3 regions of the Halalkalibacter lacteus genome follow, and region 2 is predicted to be linked to each of the others. Evidence: riboswitches for the same ligand, from Rfam matches in the RefSeq annotation. Region 2 holds a riboswitch; each other region holds the start of a gene.

Region 1 (4,563 bases), on a different contig from region 2:
TAGCTAAATTAATTATGAAATTGGAAACATTATCAGCAGGAAAGATTCTTCTAGACGGTCAAGCTATACATGGGAAAAAGATGACAGATTTAGCTATTTATAAACGTATCCAACTAGTATTACAAGACTCATCTACTTCCTTACATCCAAAAATGCGTGTAGAAGAAATCTTGAAAGAACCCATTACTAATTTTTTTCCTGAACAAAAAGTAGAGTGGGAAAAAATGTTTTTCAAATTGTTAAAGCTAGTAGGTCTTGATCATTCATACTTATCAAGGTACCCGCATCAATTAAGTGGAGGGCAGAAACAGCGCGTATGTATCGCTAAGGCATTAGCAGTACAACCGGATCTTATTATTTTTGATGAATCGATTGCTAGTTTAGATAGGGACTCTCAAGAATCCATTGTAAATATGTTAAAACATATCCAAAAAAAAGAACAGGTATCGTATTTATTTATTACTCATGATCTTCAATCTGCTCAAACATTGTGTGATCGAGTAGCTGTTATGTATCAAGGCGAAATTGTAGAAACATTTAGAAATTGGGACTTACGACAGCTAAAACATCCTTATACACGTTCATTGGTCCACACTCTTGGTGAAAAGTGATTTTGAAGAAAAGGCAGTATGACTTTAACGAATTAGACGAGTTGGAGGAATCAAATGTTTACCGAAGAAGAAAAGAAAGCATTTTATAAGGTCATTTATAAAAGAAGAGATATTCGAACATTTCAACCAACGCCTATTCCTGAAGAATTGATATATAACCTACTTCATGCTGCTCACCATGCACCATCAGTAGGATTTATGCAACCATGGAATTTTATAATGGTTACGTCACAAGAAGTGAAAGAACGTCTTGCCTGGGCGGCTGACAAAGAAAGAAGAGCTCTTGCTATTCATTATGAAGAACAAGAAAAGAAACAATCTCATTTTCTGAGTTTGAAAATTGAAGGAATAAAAGAATCTCCTCTAACTATTTGTGTGACATGTGACCCGACACGAGGTGGATCCCATGTCTTAGGACGCAACTCAATTCCTGAAACGGATCAACTATCAACTGCTTGTGCGATTCAAAATATGTGGTTAGCAGCTTGTGTTGAAGGGTTAGCGATGGGCTGGGTTAGCTTTTATAAAAAACAAGACGTACGCGACATACTAGAAATTCCACCGCACATTGACCCTGTTGCATTGCTAACGATTGGTTACACAGATGAATATCCAGATAAGCCAATTCTTGAAACCTCTAAATGGGAAGAAAGAAAACAGTTAGAGCCCCTCATTTTCAAAAATAAATGGTCATAAGTTATAAGTGGCTTCGGATAAAAGAATTAATCAATTTACAAGGGACGGAAACTCTATTATAATAGCGTTTAGAACAAAAAAATGAATAGTAAACAAATAGGTTTCTTAAATGATAATAAATATTTAAGACTAAGAGGGAAGTTGGTGTAAGTCCAACACGGTCCCGCCACTGTAAGCGTTGAGGAAGGTTAGCAAATATCCACTGTGTATTCTGCATGGGAAGGGATAACCAACCGTTGATTCGTAAGTCAGGAGACCTGCCTATTATGTTTTTAATCTTCCTCGAGGAAAGGAATGTTTAAAGTGCATAGTAATCTTTTATGAAGGTTGCAAGTTTATAGTCAGTCTCGAGTAGACTAAGTATACATAAAATGCCTTTTTACACTACGCTTTCCTCTGGAATAGCGTTTTTTTGTGCTTGAAAATAGAAGGGGGAAAAACAGTGATTAACGAGATTTTCAAAAAGTGGGGGCTTTTCAGTATTGTTCTTCTGTTAAGTATGGCTATTATTGTAGGCTGTGGTACACAAGATCAAGAACAAGGCATTCAAGATGAAGTGAACTTAGAGGAAGAGGAAATAATTTCTGATGACAATGTAGAGTTGGACGAGGATAAAGGAGAACAGTTTCCTGTAACGATCACAGACGATGCTGGTCGAGAAGTTACAATTGAGTCAGAGCCTGAATCGATCGTCTCTATTCAAGCTAGTAACACAGAAATTGCCTTTGTACTTGGATTGGGCGATAAAATAATCGGTGTTTCGGATTATTGTAACTATCCAGCTGAGGCATTAGAGGTTGAAAAAGTTGGCGCGCAAGATATGAACGCAGAGTTGATTCTAACCCTGCTTCCAGATGTGGCTCTTGTATCGGATTATCATTTCAATTCTCATCCAGAAATATTAGAACAGTTTGAAGAAGCAGGTATAAACGTGCTTGTCGTTGGAAGTGCAACTTCATTTACTGATGTTTATGGCAATATTGAAATGATTGCTGCTGCAACAGGAAGTAAGGATAAAGCAGAAGAAATCATTTCTGATATGCAACAGCGCCATGAAGCAATCAAAGAAAAAGCAGATTCAATTACTGACAAAAAGAAAGTCTGGGTCGAAGTTTCACCGGCACCAGATATTTTTACGACAGGTCAAAATACATTTATGCATGAAATGCTTGAGTCCATTCACGCTATTAACGCTGCCGAAGATCATGACGGTTGGGTGAAATTGACGGAAGAAGAAATCGTTCAATTAAATCCTGATGTAATCATAACTACTTATGGATATTATGTAGAAAATCCAAGTGAAACAGTATTGACACGTGATGGGTGGGTTGAGGTACCAGCTGTAAAAAATGAACAAGTGTTTGATGTTGATAACGATACAGTTACTAGACCTGGTCCTCGTTTAATCGAAGGAGTGGAGACACTTGCGGAACTCATCTATCCGGAAATATTTAAGTAATAAAATTGTTTGGTTGTATATGCTAAGCGGAGGGTTTGTACTTGGTACAACCCTCCTTGGTTTATTAGTAAGCAGTGTGACCATTCCAGTCCCTGCCATTTTACATATCGTATTAGAAAATACTTTTAATATTGGATGGCTCGATGATATTCCGAGAAATGAAGAAATGATCATTTGGAATATCCGTCTCCCAAGAGTTCTACTTGCTCTTTGTGTAGGAGCATCACTAGCATTAGCAGGCGCAGCATTCCAAGGGCTCCTGCGTAACCCATTAGCTGATCCCTATACGATTGGGGTATCATCAGGTGCTGCTCTAGGTGCAGTATTCGTGCTGTTTTTTCAAGTTACTATCGTTGGTTTAGGAAGTTTCACTCTTCCAATCGTTGCGATTATTAGTGGCTTTATTACGTTACTTGTTGTGTTTGGGTTAGTCAGGTTAAGCAGTAGAAGTCTAGCTGTTGAAACAATTATATTAGCAGGTATTATTATTAGTGCTTTTATCGGTGCCATTACCTCTTTGGTCATTTCATTAGGGGATCGAGATGCGATGACACAGATTCTTTATTGGTTATACGGAAGTGTTGGAATGAGGGGATGGAGCCACGTTCACCTGATCATCCCATTTATGCTTGTCGGATCATTCATTGTACTTATCCATTATCGAGAATTAAATGCACTTGCGCTAGGCGAGGACGCAGCAGATCATATTGGTGTAGATGTAAAGAAAGGAAAAACATATATTTTAATTGGTGCATCTTTATTAACAGGAGCAGCAGTTGCTGTATCTGGTTCAATTGGGTTTGTCGGTCTTGTGATTCCACATTTAGTTCGTCTTATAACAGGCCCAAATCATCGACACGTCCTTCCTTTATCAATGTTAATAGGCGGAGCTTTTCTCATTTTAGCTGATTTAGTTGCAAGAACGATTATAGCTCCTAAAGAACTACCAATTGGTATCATTACGGCTTTAATAGGTGCACCAGTATTTGCACTATTATTGATTAGAGAAAGAATTGGGAGGGGGGGAGAAAGATGATGAAAGTTGAAAATTTAGTAGGTGGATATACAAATACCCCCATTATTAAAGATCTTAATTTAGAAATTAAAAAAGGAGAGTTTTTTGCACTTCTTGGGCCAAATGGGAGTGGAAAAACAACCCTATTTAAACTCATTACAGGTCAGTTACCTATTCAAAAAGGGGATATTCTACTATCTGGAAAAGCAATTAAGTCTCTTTCGAAGCTTGAAAAAGCAAAAAAAGTAGCTGTCTTGTCACAAGAAGTTCAAGTGTCATTTGATTATACCGTTGAAGAAATTATTAGTCTTGGACGTTACCCTCATCAAAAAGGGATTCTAAAACAGCTATCAAAAGCTGATTGGAAAGTCATTGAAGAGGTCATGGAATTAACAAAAATAAGCCAATTTCAAAAGACTCAATTCCGAATGCTTAGCGGTGGTGAAAAACAACGGGTCTTATTAGCTAAAGCATTGGCACAAGAACCTGAAATCTTACTTTTAGACGAACCTACAAATCATCTAGATATAAAACATACATTCCAACTGTTGGATGTACTAAAAGAACGGCAACAAACAATGGATTTAACGATTTTTTCGATATTGCATGATCTGAATGTTGCTTCGTTATATGCAGATCGCATTGCTTTACTTCATAAAGGAACATTTTTAGAAGTTGGAGATGTAGACACGTTAAGGAAAGAAGATCAATTAAAAAAAGTTTATGAAGTCGAGGTCAAAGCTCAATCCCATCCAACTGTTCCGAAACCACAGCTCCTAATG
Region 2 (4,563 bases):
CCTAAGACCAATATCTGTGATGCTATTAATTTCAACAGGAACATCATTTTGGTTAAGTGCTGGAATGACGCCTTCTTTCCAAAAACGATTAATGACTTTCTCAGGGACTCTTCTTCCAATGATCGTTGAGATTCTCGCTGCATCTGTTTCATCGTCATGAGAGCTGTATGCTAGTAATTGGTGATTTGCATCCTCAAGTGTTACGGGACAATCAAGAACATCACTGATTGTATCGACGAATTCTTCAAGAGAATCGAAAACACGGTCAAATTTATTCGAATCCATAACATAACTCCTGCCTTTTTTGAATGTAATGGTAATGTTACTATAGCATAGAAATAGAAAAGAAAATCGAATGAAACACTCTTGATAGGTAAAACCCTCTGCAATAGTATCGCTATATAGAATCAAGTAGTTGAACAATAAAGGTAGAGGAACATTAGAAAAAAATATATGTTGAAAAAAAGGGATAATATTGCGTTTTTAGAAGTAGAGTTAAATAAAACAACACCTAATAAACAGATCGGCTTTTCATGACTAGTCTGTTGAACAAGTAGTCAGACACCGTGGGGGATGAAAACAGGAGTTTCGAATCGAGAGAGAAGAGGTAGACCCTTTTCGTGGCTAGATATGCTAAATCATCATTTAAAGCAATATAAACAAGTTGGATTATGTATGGTCAGACAACGCTTCACTTAACTCATGATGAGGTGGTGCAATTTGGTGAGGAACCTTAGCGAGGTTTTCGAAAAGCTGCTATGAAACGACCATTAAGAGACCGACAAGCACGGACTTATGATGTTTATCCTGCAAAACTTCTTTGGAGGCGATTATATGACTGAAAAAGAGATTCAGTTTGGCGAAAAAAATCAGATTTTCGGGACATTAACGTATCCAGAAACGTCACCGATTGCGCTACCTGCCATTTTGCTTGTTGCTGGTTCAGGTCCACTTGACCGCAATGGGAATGGCAAAGGGCAGACATTGCATTTATATGATCAGCTTGCAACCTTTCTGACGAATCAAGGTTTTATTACGTTGCGTTATGACAAACGAGGGACAGGGAAAAGCGAGGGAGTTTTTGCGAAAATGGGTTTCTGGGATCTCGTTAATGATGCGAAGGCTGCGATTCACTATTTGAAGAAGCAGTCGATTGTTGATCGTAATAAGATATTTGTGCTTGGTCATAGTGAAGGCTGTATGCTAGCACCAGAAATTGCAAAGGGTGAAGACTTAGCTGGACTTCTATTAGTTGCAGGAGCTGGGGCATCACTTGAAGATGCTCTTACGTATCAGAGAGGACAAATAGTTGAATCATTACAGGAACAAAAAGGTGTGAAAGGGAAACTATTCAGCCTGTTAAATGTAGCAAAAAAAGCAGAGAAAAAAGGAGTCAAATTTGATAAAAAAGTACGTTCAACAAAAAAAGACGTCATTCGATATCAAGGAGTGAAAATTCCAGCTAAGTGGTTTCGAGAACATTATGAGTATGATGTGTATAGTGGATTAGCGCAAGTATCTTGTCCTATCTTAGCCGTTACGGGTTCCAAGGACGTACAAGCGACCCCAGATAAAGTACGTGAAGTTGCGAGCTATACAAAGGTAGAAACAGAAACGCACGTAATTGATGGGATGAATCATATGCTTCGTGATCAAATGGAAGAAGTTGGAATTCTGCAATTGAAAAAGGTGTACAAAAACATCGGAGAAAAGCCACTCTCACCTGTTTTTCTTGAGGTCGTCAAACAATGGTTAAATCGTCATGTCTGAGGTAGTGGGGAGTCTTTAGTCATATTACTTTTGATTTTTAAATTAGAGCATAAGAAAGAAGAAATGGAGGAAATCAATTATGATGATTGTAACGACTGAACAAGTAGCGGGGTATGACATTGCAGATGTAAAAGGTTATGTAAAAGGAAGTACGATTCAGTCTAAACATATTGGGCGTGATATTACTGCAGGTTTAAAGGGGATTGTTGGTGGTGAAATAAAAGGCTACACCGAGATGATGACCGAAGCACGTGAACTTGCGATCGACCGCATGGTAACAGAGGCGGAAGAACAAGGAGCCAATGCGATCATCGGAATGAGAATGCAAACATCGACGGTTATGGCAAATGCAGCGGAGATTATTGCGTATGGGACCGCGGTGGTGATTGAGAAGTACTAATTAGAGTGAGTGAGGCTGCCCTTTTAGAGGAGCAGTCTCTTATTTTGTGTGGAAGGAGTTGGTTGTGGCTAGTAAAGCCGCTAGTCAGGAGAGTAACAAGCAATCTAATAATATGTACATTAGTAGATGCTATTTTTTGCTGAAAATAGTTCTTGCATTCTTAAGTGTGATTCTGTAGCATGTACAATATATCGTAATCTATAAATGTAAAAACAACTATATATTGATTTTGCGGAATGAACGGTGTCTAGTAGACTTAATAGGGAATCTGGCGTGAGGCCAGAGCTGCCCCCGCAACTGTATGTGTGGACGAAATGAGGGACCCACTGTGCAATAGGTTCGTATCGATAGATATGAACTAGCATGGGAAGGCTCAAAGTAGAGTGAAGCGCTAGCCAGGAGACCTGCCGTCATTCTTTAGTTAACTATCTTCGGGGTGTGAGAAGTGAGACGGCAGGTATGTTTGGTATTGTCTTATTTCACTCGCCGTTTTGCGCTCTTTCTCTTACCAGGAGAAAGAGCGTTTTTTATTTTAGAAGAGGAGTGTTTAATTAATGGAGACAACAGTGGAGAAAAGGTCAATGATAGAAAAGGTAAAGGAACGATTTCCGCATCTAACAATAAATGAATGGTGGAAAGAAGATGTCACGTGGGAAACGCGAGCTTTGGATGCGCTTAATCAGTTAGAGATTGATACGCCTGATTGGACATATGTGGCGGGACAGTGCTATTTAAACTCGTTGTATGAACAAATTGAGCAGACAAGAGGATGGGCTATCGATTGGGATAATCGATTTGCTAATTGGGTACAAAAATTAATAGAGGACGGCTTTTATGATCAAAGGCTACAAGCTTATTCAATAGAAGAGCTTAATGAGTTTGCAGCTACTATCAATCGTAAGCAAGATGATCGGTTTACATATATCGGAGTCAAGACACTGGCAGATCGCTATTTAACGAGGTACTTTGATGGAACATTGCTTGAATTGCCGCAAGAACGTTGGATGATCATAGCGATGACATTAATGGTCGAGGAACCAGTAGAAAAGCGAGTAGAGCTTGTGAAAGAAAGTTATTGGGCACTGTCAAATTTGTATATGACCGTTGCGACACCGACGCTTGCTAATGCAGGTAAAAAAGACGGTCAATTATCTAGTTGTTTCATTGATACAGTAGAAGATGACCTACGCGCGATCTTTGATAGCTGTACGGATGCGGCAACAGTTAGCAAGAACGGTGGGGGACTTGGACTATATCTTGGGAAAATTCGCGCAAAAGGTTCTTCGATCAGAGGGTTTAAAGGGGTATCTTCTGGTGTCATTCCGTGGATGAAGCAATTAAATAATGTTGCCGTAAGTGTTGACCAACTTGGCCAGCGTCAAGGAGCGATTGCTGTTTACCTTGATGTTTGGCATAAAGATATCTTTTCTTTTCTAGATTCAAAGCTTAATAACGGTGATGAACGTCAACGTACACATGACTTATTTACTGCTGTTTCAATCCCAGATGCATTCATGGAGGCAGTTGATAATCGTGAGAGTTGGTATTTGTTTGATCCGCATGAAGTTCGTCAAATGATGGGATTTTCGTTAGAAGACTTTTACGATGAGAATAAGGGCGAAGGGTCCTTTCGCGAACGTTATCAACAATGTGTGAAGAACAACGAGTTATCGAGAGTTGAAGTACAAGCAATTGATATTATGAAACGCATTATGATGTCGCAACTTGAAACGGGAAGTCCGTTTATGTTCTACCGAGATACTGCGAATCGACTTAATCCTAACCGTCATAATGGGATGATTTATGGTTCTAATTTATGCACTGAGATCATGCAAAACATGAGTGCGACAACGATAGAAGAAGAGCTGCTTGAAAATGGAATGATAACAGTAACGAAAAAGCCAGGTGATTACGTTGTGTGTAACTTGAGCTCATTATCAATTGCCAATGTAATGAAAGACGATGTATTAGAAAGAGTTATTAAAATTCAAATCCGGATGCTTGATAACGTTATTGATATGAACAGTCTCGATGTTAAACAAGCAGAGTTAACGAATAAAACTTATCGTGCCATAGGTGGAGGTACGTATGGGTGGCATCACCATTTAGCTAGAAAAGGGATCAGATGGGAATCTGATGAGGCGGTTGCAGAAGTTGATCGCGTGTATGAAGCAATTAACTATGCGACCGTCCAAGCAAGTATGGAGCTTGCCAAAGAAAAAGAAGCGTATCCAGCTTTTCCTAATTCAGATTGGGAGACAGGTGAGTATTTCGAAAAGCGTCAGTATGACTCTCCAAGGTGGAAAGAATTACAAACAGAAGTTAAAAAACATGGAATCAGAAACGGCTATTTACTTGCGGTAGCACCAAATGCAACGACGTCACTTATTGCG
Region 3 (4,563 bases), on a different contig from region 2:
GGCAGGGCATGTTGAGTTGAATGTAGAAGAGCTCGAGGTTCAACCATTTTCTGAACGCATTGTCCGCAAGTTTCAAGGCTTAGCCCGTGAACAAGCAATCCAACTATCGCTTGATATAGAACATTCGGATGTTATCGAATGTGATCCTGATCGAATCGAACAAGTACTTACCAACTTACTCCATAACGCAATCCGCCACACGAAAGAACATGGAAAGGTAATATTAGCTGTTAGGCAATATGACGAAGGTTATAGATTTGACGTCATTGATACGGGGTCAGGCATACCTGAAGGGGATCTACCGTATGTATTTGAACGATTTTATAAAGCTGATAAAGCACGTACAAGGGGACGTGGAGGAACTGGATTAGGTCTTGCGATTGCGAAGAATATTGTCGATTCGCATGGTGGGCATATTTCCGTGCACAGTAAAATGAATGAGGGAACAACTTTTTCCTTTTTTATCCCATGTATATTCAATAATTAAAACCTAACCCCGACAAGTGTTTGTCGGGGTTAGACCTTGTTAAGACAAGCTCGGTTCTTCTGTACATTAACTATTGATCAAATTATGATAGATTGCAATCCAGCGCTCTTTCGTTTTGATATCGGTCAAAGATAGATAATGAAACAATGTCTCTAAACTTTTTGCATCCATATTCTTGATAAAAGCATTCATTACTTTTTCATCACACGTATTTCGCAGGAAGCGGACAAGTTCATATCTCATTCTTAAACCATCTCCTTTTAGTTACTTAGTTGTTTTTCTGCAATTTTTGTTCGAGCAACTTTTGCAGCAGTGACCATATTTTTTAAGGCAGCAACGGTTTCTGTTTCACCACGGGTTTTTAGTCCGCAGTCTGGATTAACCCAGAAGAGGTTAGCTGGTAAGACGGAGAGGGCGCGTTCGATAATAGATAGCATCTCTTCATTCTTTGGAACTCGTGGGCTATGTATATCATAGACTCCGAGTCCAATGCCTTTGTCATAGACGGTTGTTTCAAATGCTTGAATCAATTCAGCATGACTTCTTGACGTCTCAATAGAAATAACGTCAGCATCTAATGCTTTTATCGCATTAATGATCTCGTTGAAATCGCTATAACACATATGAGTATGAACTTGTGTTGTATCTTTCACTGCTGAAGTACTCATGCGGAATGCTTCTATAGCCCATGTAAGATAGTTTTGATGTTTTTCTTCTTTTAGAGGTAAGCCCTCTCTAAGTGCAGGCTCATCTACTTGAATCATCGTAATTCCATTGGCTTCAAGCACTTGGACTTCTTTTAAGATGGCCTCTGCAATTTGAAAAGCGACTTCTTGATTCGAAATGTCATTTCGGACAAACGACCAATTTAAAATTGTTACAGGCCCAGTTACCATCCCTTTTACCGGTTTATTTGTTAGAGATTGTGCATAAGCTGTTTCTTTTAATGTCATCGGTTCTATGAATGATACATTTCCAAAGATGATAGGAGGCTTCACACAACGAGAACCATATGATTGAACCCAGCCATTTTTTGAAAACGTAAATCCTGCTAATTTTTCTCCAAAAAATTCAACCATATCATTTCTTTCAAACTCTCCGTGTACAAGGACATCAAGTGCCAACTCTTCTTGAATGTGAATCCATTTTTCAATAGCTGAGTAAATGTGTGATTCGTATGCTTCATTTGAAAGTTCACCTTTTCTCCACTTAAAACGCGTTTGACGAATTTCTTTTGTTTGTGGAAAGCTCCCTATTGTTGTTGTTGGCAGCAGTGGCAAATCCCATTTTTGTTGCTGTAGATGGTATCGATCTGAAAAAGATAAAGGTCGAGTCGTAGGTAGTAATGGGCGTTCCTGCTTCACTCGCCATTCTGATTTCTCCAAGGCTTCAAATGATTGCTTATATTTTAATAATGATTGCTTGTTTTGATCATTACAATCAACGGTTACATCTCTTAACAGGCATAATTCATCAAGTTTTTCTTTGCAAAATGCCAAAGCTTTTTTAATAATTGGCTCTAATTCTGTTTCATGTTCAAGACTGACTGGAACATGCAGCAAGCTAGTAGAAGGCTGCAATATTTGGTTTTCAATTGGAACATAAGCTGCCAGTTCAGTTAAAAAGCGATGATTCTCTTCTAGATTTGATTTCCAAATGTTTCGGCCGTCAATGATTCCTATACCAAGCAGTTTATCTTTAGGAAATCCATATTTCTTGATTGCTGTCACATTTTCATTTAAGCCACTGACAAAGTCTAACCCGATCCCTTTAACGGGTAGGTTTACCACCTCTTTATAATGAGAAACTGCTTCGAAATATGTTTGAATAATAATATCAAGATGTGGTACTTGTTTTGTAATTTCATTATAAAGGTTTGAGAATAGCGTCATTTCTTCAGTTGAAAGATCCATTACAAGATAAGGCTCATCGATTTGAACAATTGGAGCTCCAGCGTCAGCTAATTCAAGGAGTAATTGAATATAGACTTGCGCTAAGTTTTTCAACTGACTTTCAAATTTTTGTTCTTCGTATCCTTTTGATAGCTTTAAAAAGGTGAAAGGACCGATGATGACGGGTTTTCCAATGATGTTTAACTCATGTTTTGCTTCTAAAAATGCTTCAAGTGGTTTATTCCAAACCAAGGCAGGTTTCCGTTCTTCCAATTCAGGAACGATAAAGTGATAGTTTGTATCAAACCATTTTGTCATTTCGCAAGCAGGGGTATCCTTACTTCCCCGAGCCATTGAAAAATATGTTGATAGAGATACCGGACCATCTGAATAAGAAAAGCGATCTGGAACGAATCCAAACATCGTTGCCGTATCAAGTACATGATCGTAAAATGAAAAATCACCAACTGGAATAAGATCAACTTTTTTATCAATTTGTGTTTGTAAATAATGGAGTCGATACTTTTTCATTTGCTTATAAAAGGTTTTTTCTGAAATTGTTGAAGCCCAATAAGCTTCAAGTGTTTTCTTCCATTCGCGTTTCTCGCCAATGCGAGGATAGCCAAGATTACTAGTTTTAATTACGTTCAATGTCATAACCTCCAAATTTTTTTGTAACAAAAAAAGACATCATTACCAGAAAAAGGGTAACGATATCCATAGAATAATCAATGAAGTATTGTTAACACCTCCCTATCTCCCGTAGGTAAAGCAGTGTTGTTGAAATAGGCAGGTCTCCTGGCTTTAGTATCATCATTATCGTGGTCTTCCCGGCTTTTGCCAGTGACACAGGTCACGATAACTCCTCTATTACAGTGGCGGGACCGCTCCGGATTTACACCGAATTCCCTTTTAAACTTTAAATAAATATTTAAAGTACCAATTTCCAACATATGAGATTGTTTTAAACTCTAGCGTAGAGTGATGGGCTATGTCAATAGTTTTATTCTATTTTGAAAATTTCCCTTTGCCAATCTAGTAAGACGATGACCATTTTAAAAAAATACTGTCATAGATTTGTTTTTCATGTATACTGAAAAATACAAAAATGAAATAAAGACTATGAAATGTTTTCAAGATTATGCAGTATTTATTTAGAATTTCTATCTTGAATCATTTGTTTTTTAATGTGATTGAACACAAAATCAATTCTAAACAAATATAGTAGGGGGAACGTTATGAAGTTATATACACGTACAGGTGATGAGGGAAAGACAAGTGTTATAGGTGGGAGATTGGATAAAGATGATACAAGAGTGGTTGCTTATGGGACAACGGATGAACTTAATTCTTTTGTTGGCCAGGTCGTAGCTCAGTTAGATGATGCGATTTTTCCTGATATAAAGGAGGAACTTGTGAAAATTCAGCATGAACTGTTCGATTGTGGTGGTGATTTAGCTATGATGAAGGCATCTGAAAAACATCCGTATAAGGCAAAACAAGAGATGATTGATTTTCTCGAGGAGCGAATTGATGTCTACATTCAAGAAGCGCCAGAATTAGAGCGCTTTATCTTACCAGGTGGGTCTTTGCAAGCATCAACTCTTCATGTGTGCCGAACGGTTACAAGACGTGCGGAACGTTATGTGACAAGGCTACATCGTGAAGTTGATGAGACGAACCCAATTGTTTTAAAATATTTAAATCGTCTTTCCGATTATTTTTTTGCGATTGCACGAGTGGTAAACCATCGTCTAAAAGTGAAAGATGTGGAATATGAAAGAAGTGCGATCGTATTTAAAGGTGGAAAGCGAACGAAATAGATGATTAAGAAACCACGCAACTATATTGTGTGGTTTTTTTTTTTGAAATGAAATGTTTAAATTGTAGTCAACTAAGTAGCAGGTTTTTGGTATGGATTTTATTTGAAAAAAGCATGGATTGTCTGGAATGATTCAAATGTCTTTTCATATATTGATAAATGTGTGGGCTGTTTTGAGGGGGAAACAATATATGAAAAAGAGTTTGTTTTTTTGTGTTCTTTTTTTACTTGTTGCATGTAGTAACGATCTGTCAGCAGAAGAGTTGAAACCAGTTGCTGTTCACTCTTCTTATTTTCAAACGGAGACGAATTGGAAAGCACCTGTTTATTGGAAAGTTGATTTGAAAGATGAATTTAATGAT

What was found. Region 2 has a riboswitch for cobalamin ahead of SAZ04_RS04795 (ribonucleoside-diphosphate reductase subunit alpha). Riboswitches for the same ligand answer to the same signal wherever they lie in the genome.
Region 1: linked by a shared signal. The riboswitch ahead of SAZ04_RS02495 (ABC transporter substrate-binding protein) and the one ahead of SAZ04_RS04795 (ribonucleoside-diphosphate reductase subunit alpha) in region 2 are both predicted to bind cobalamin.
Region 3: linked by a shared signal. The riboswitch ahead of metE (5-methyltetrahydropteroyltriglutamate--homocysteine S-methyltransferase) and the one ahead of SAZ04_RS04795 (ribonucleoside-diphosphate reductase subunit alpha) in region 2 are both predicted to bind cobalamin.

Annotation. Positions count from the first base shown of each region.
Region 1 covers NZ_JAWRVL010000002.1:214,624-219,186, forward strand. Annotated here, with positions in the region: gene SAZ04_RS02485 (ABC transporter ATP-binding protein) at 1-611, shown strand, start outside; gene bluB (5,6-dimethylbenzimidazole synthase) at 666-1,307, shown strand; cobalamin riboswitch at 1,389-1,586, shown strand; gene SAZ04_RS02495 (ABC transporter substrate-binding protein) at 1,753-2,766, shown strand; gene SAZ04_RS02500 (FecCD family ABC transporter permease) at 2,732-3,802, shown strand; gene SAZ04_RS02505 (adenosylcobinamide amidohydrolase) at 3,799-4,563, shown strand, end outside.
Region 2 covers NZ_JAWRVL010000004.1:182,571-187,133, reverse strand. Annotated here, with positions in the region: gene SAZ04_RS04810 (PucR family transcriptional regulator) at 1-285, opposite strand, end outside; gene SAZ04_RS04805 (alpha/beta hydrolase) at 835-1,770, shown strand; gene SAZ04_RS04800 (YbjQ family protein) at 1,850-2,170, shown strand; cobalamin riboswitch at 2,394-2,596, shown strand; gene SAZ04_RS04795 (ribonucleoside-diphosphate reductase subunit alpha) at 2,725-4,563, shown strand, end outside.
Region 3 covers NZ_JAWRVL010000026.1:7,460-12,022, reverse strand. Annotated here, with positions in the region: gene SAZ04_RS16755 (ATP-binding protein) at 1-487, shown strand, start outside; gene SAZ04_RS16750 (hypothetical protein) at 554-730, opposite strand; gene metE (5-methyltetrahydropteroyltriglutamate--homocysteine S-methyltransferase) at 748-3,036, opposite strand; cobalamin riboswitch at 3,151-3,338, opposite strand; gene SAZ04_RS16740 (cob(I)yrinic acid a,c-diamide adenosyltransferase) at 3,618-4,202, shown strand; gene SAZ04_RS16735 (VanW family protein) at 4,393-4,563, shown strand, end outside.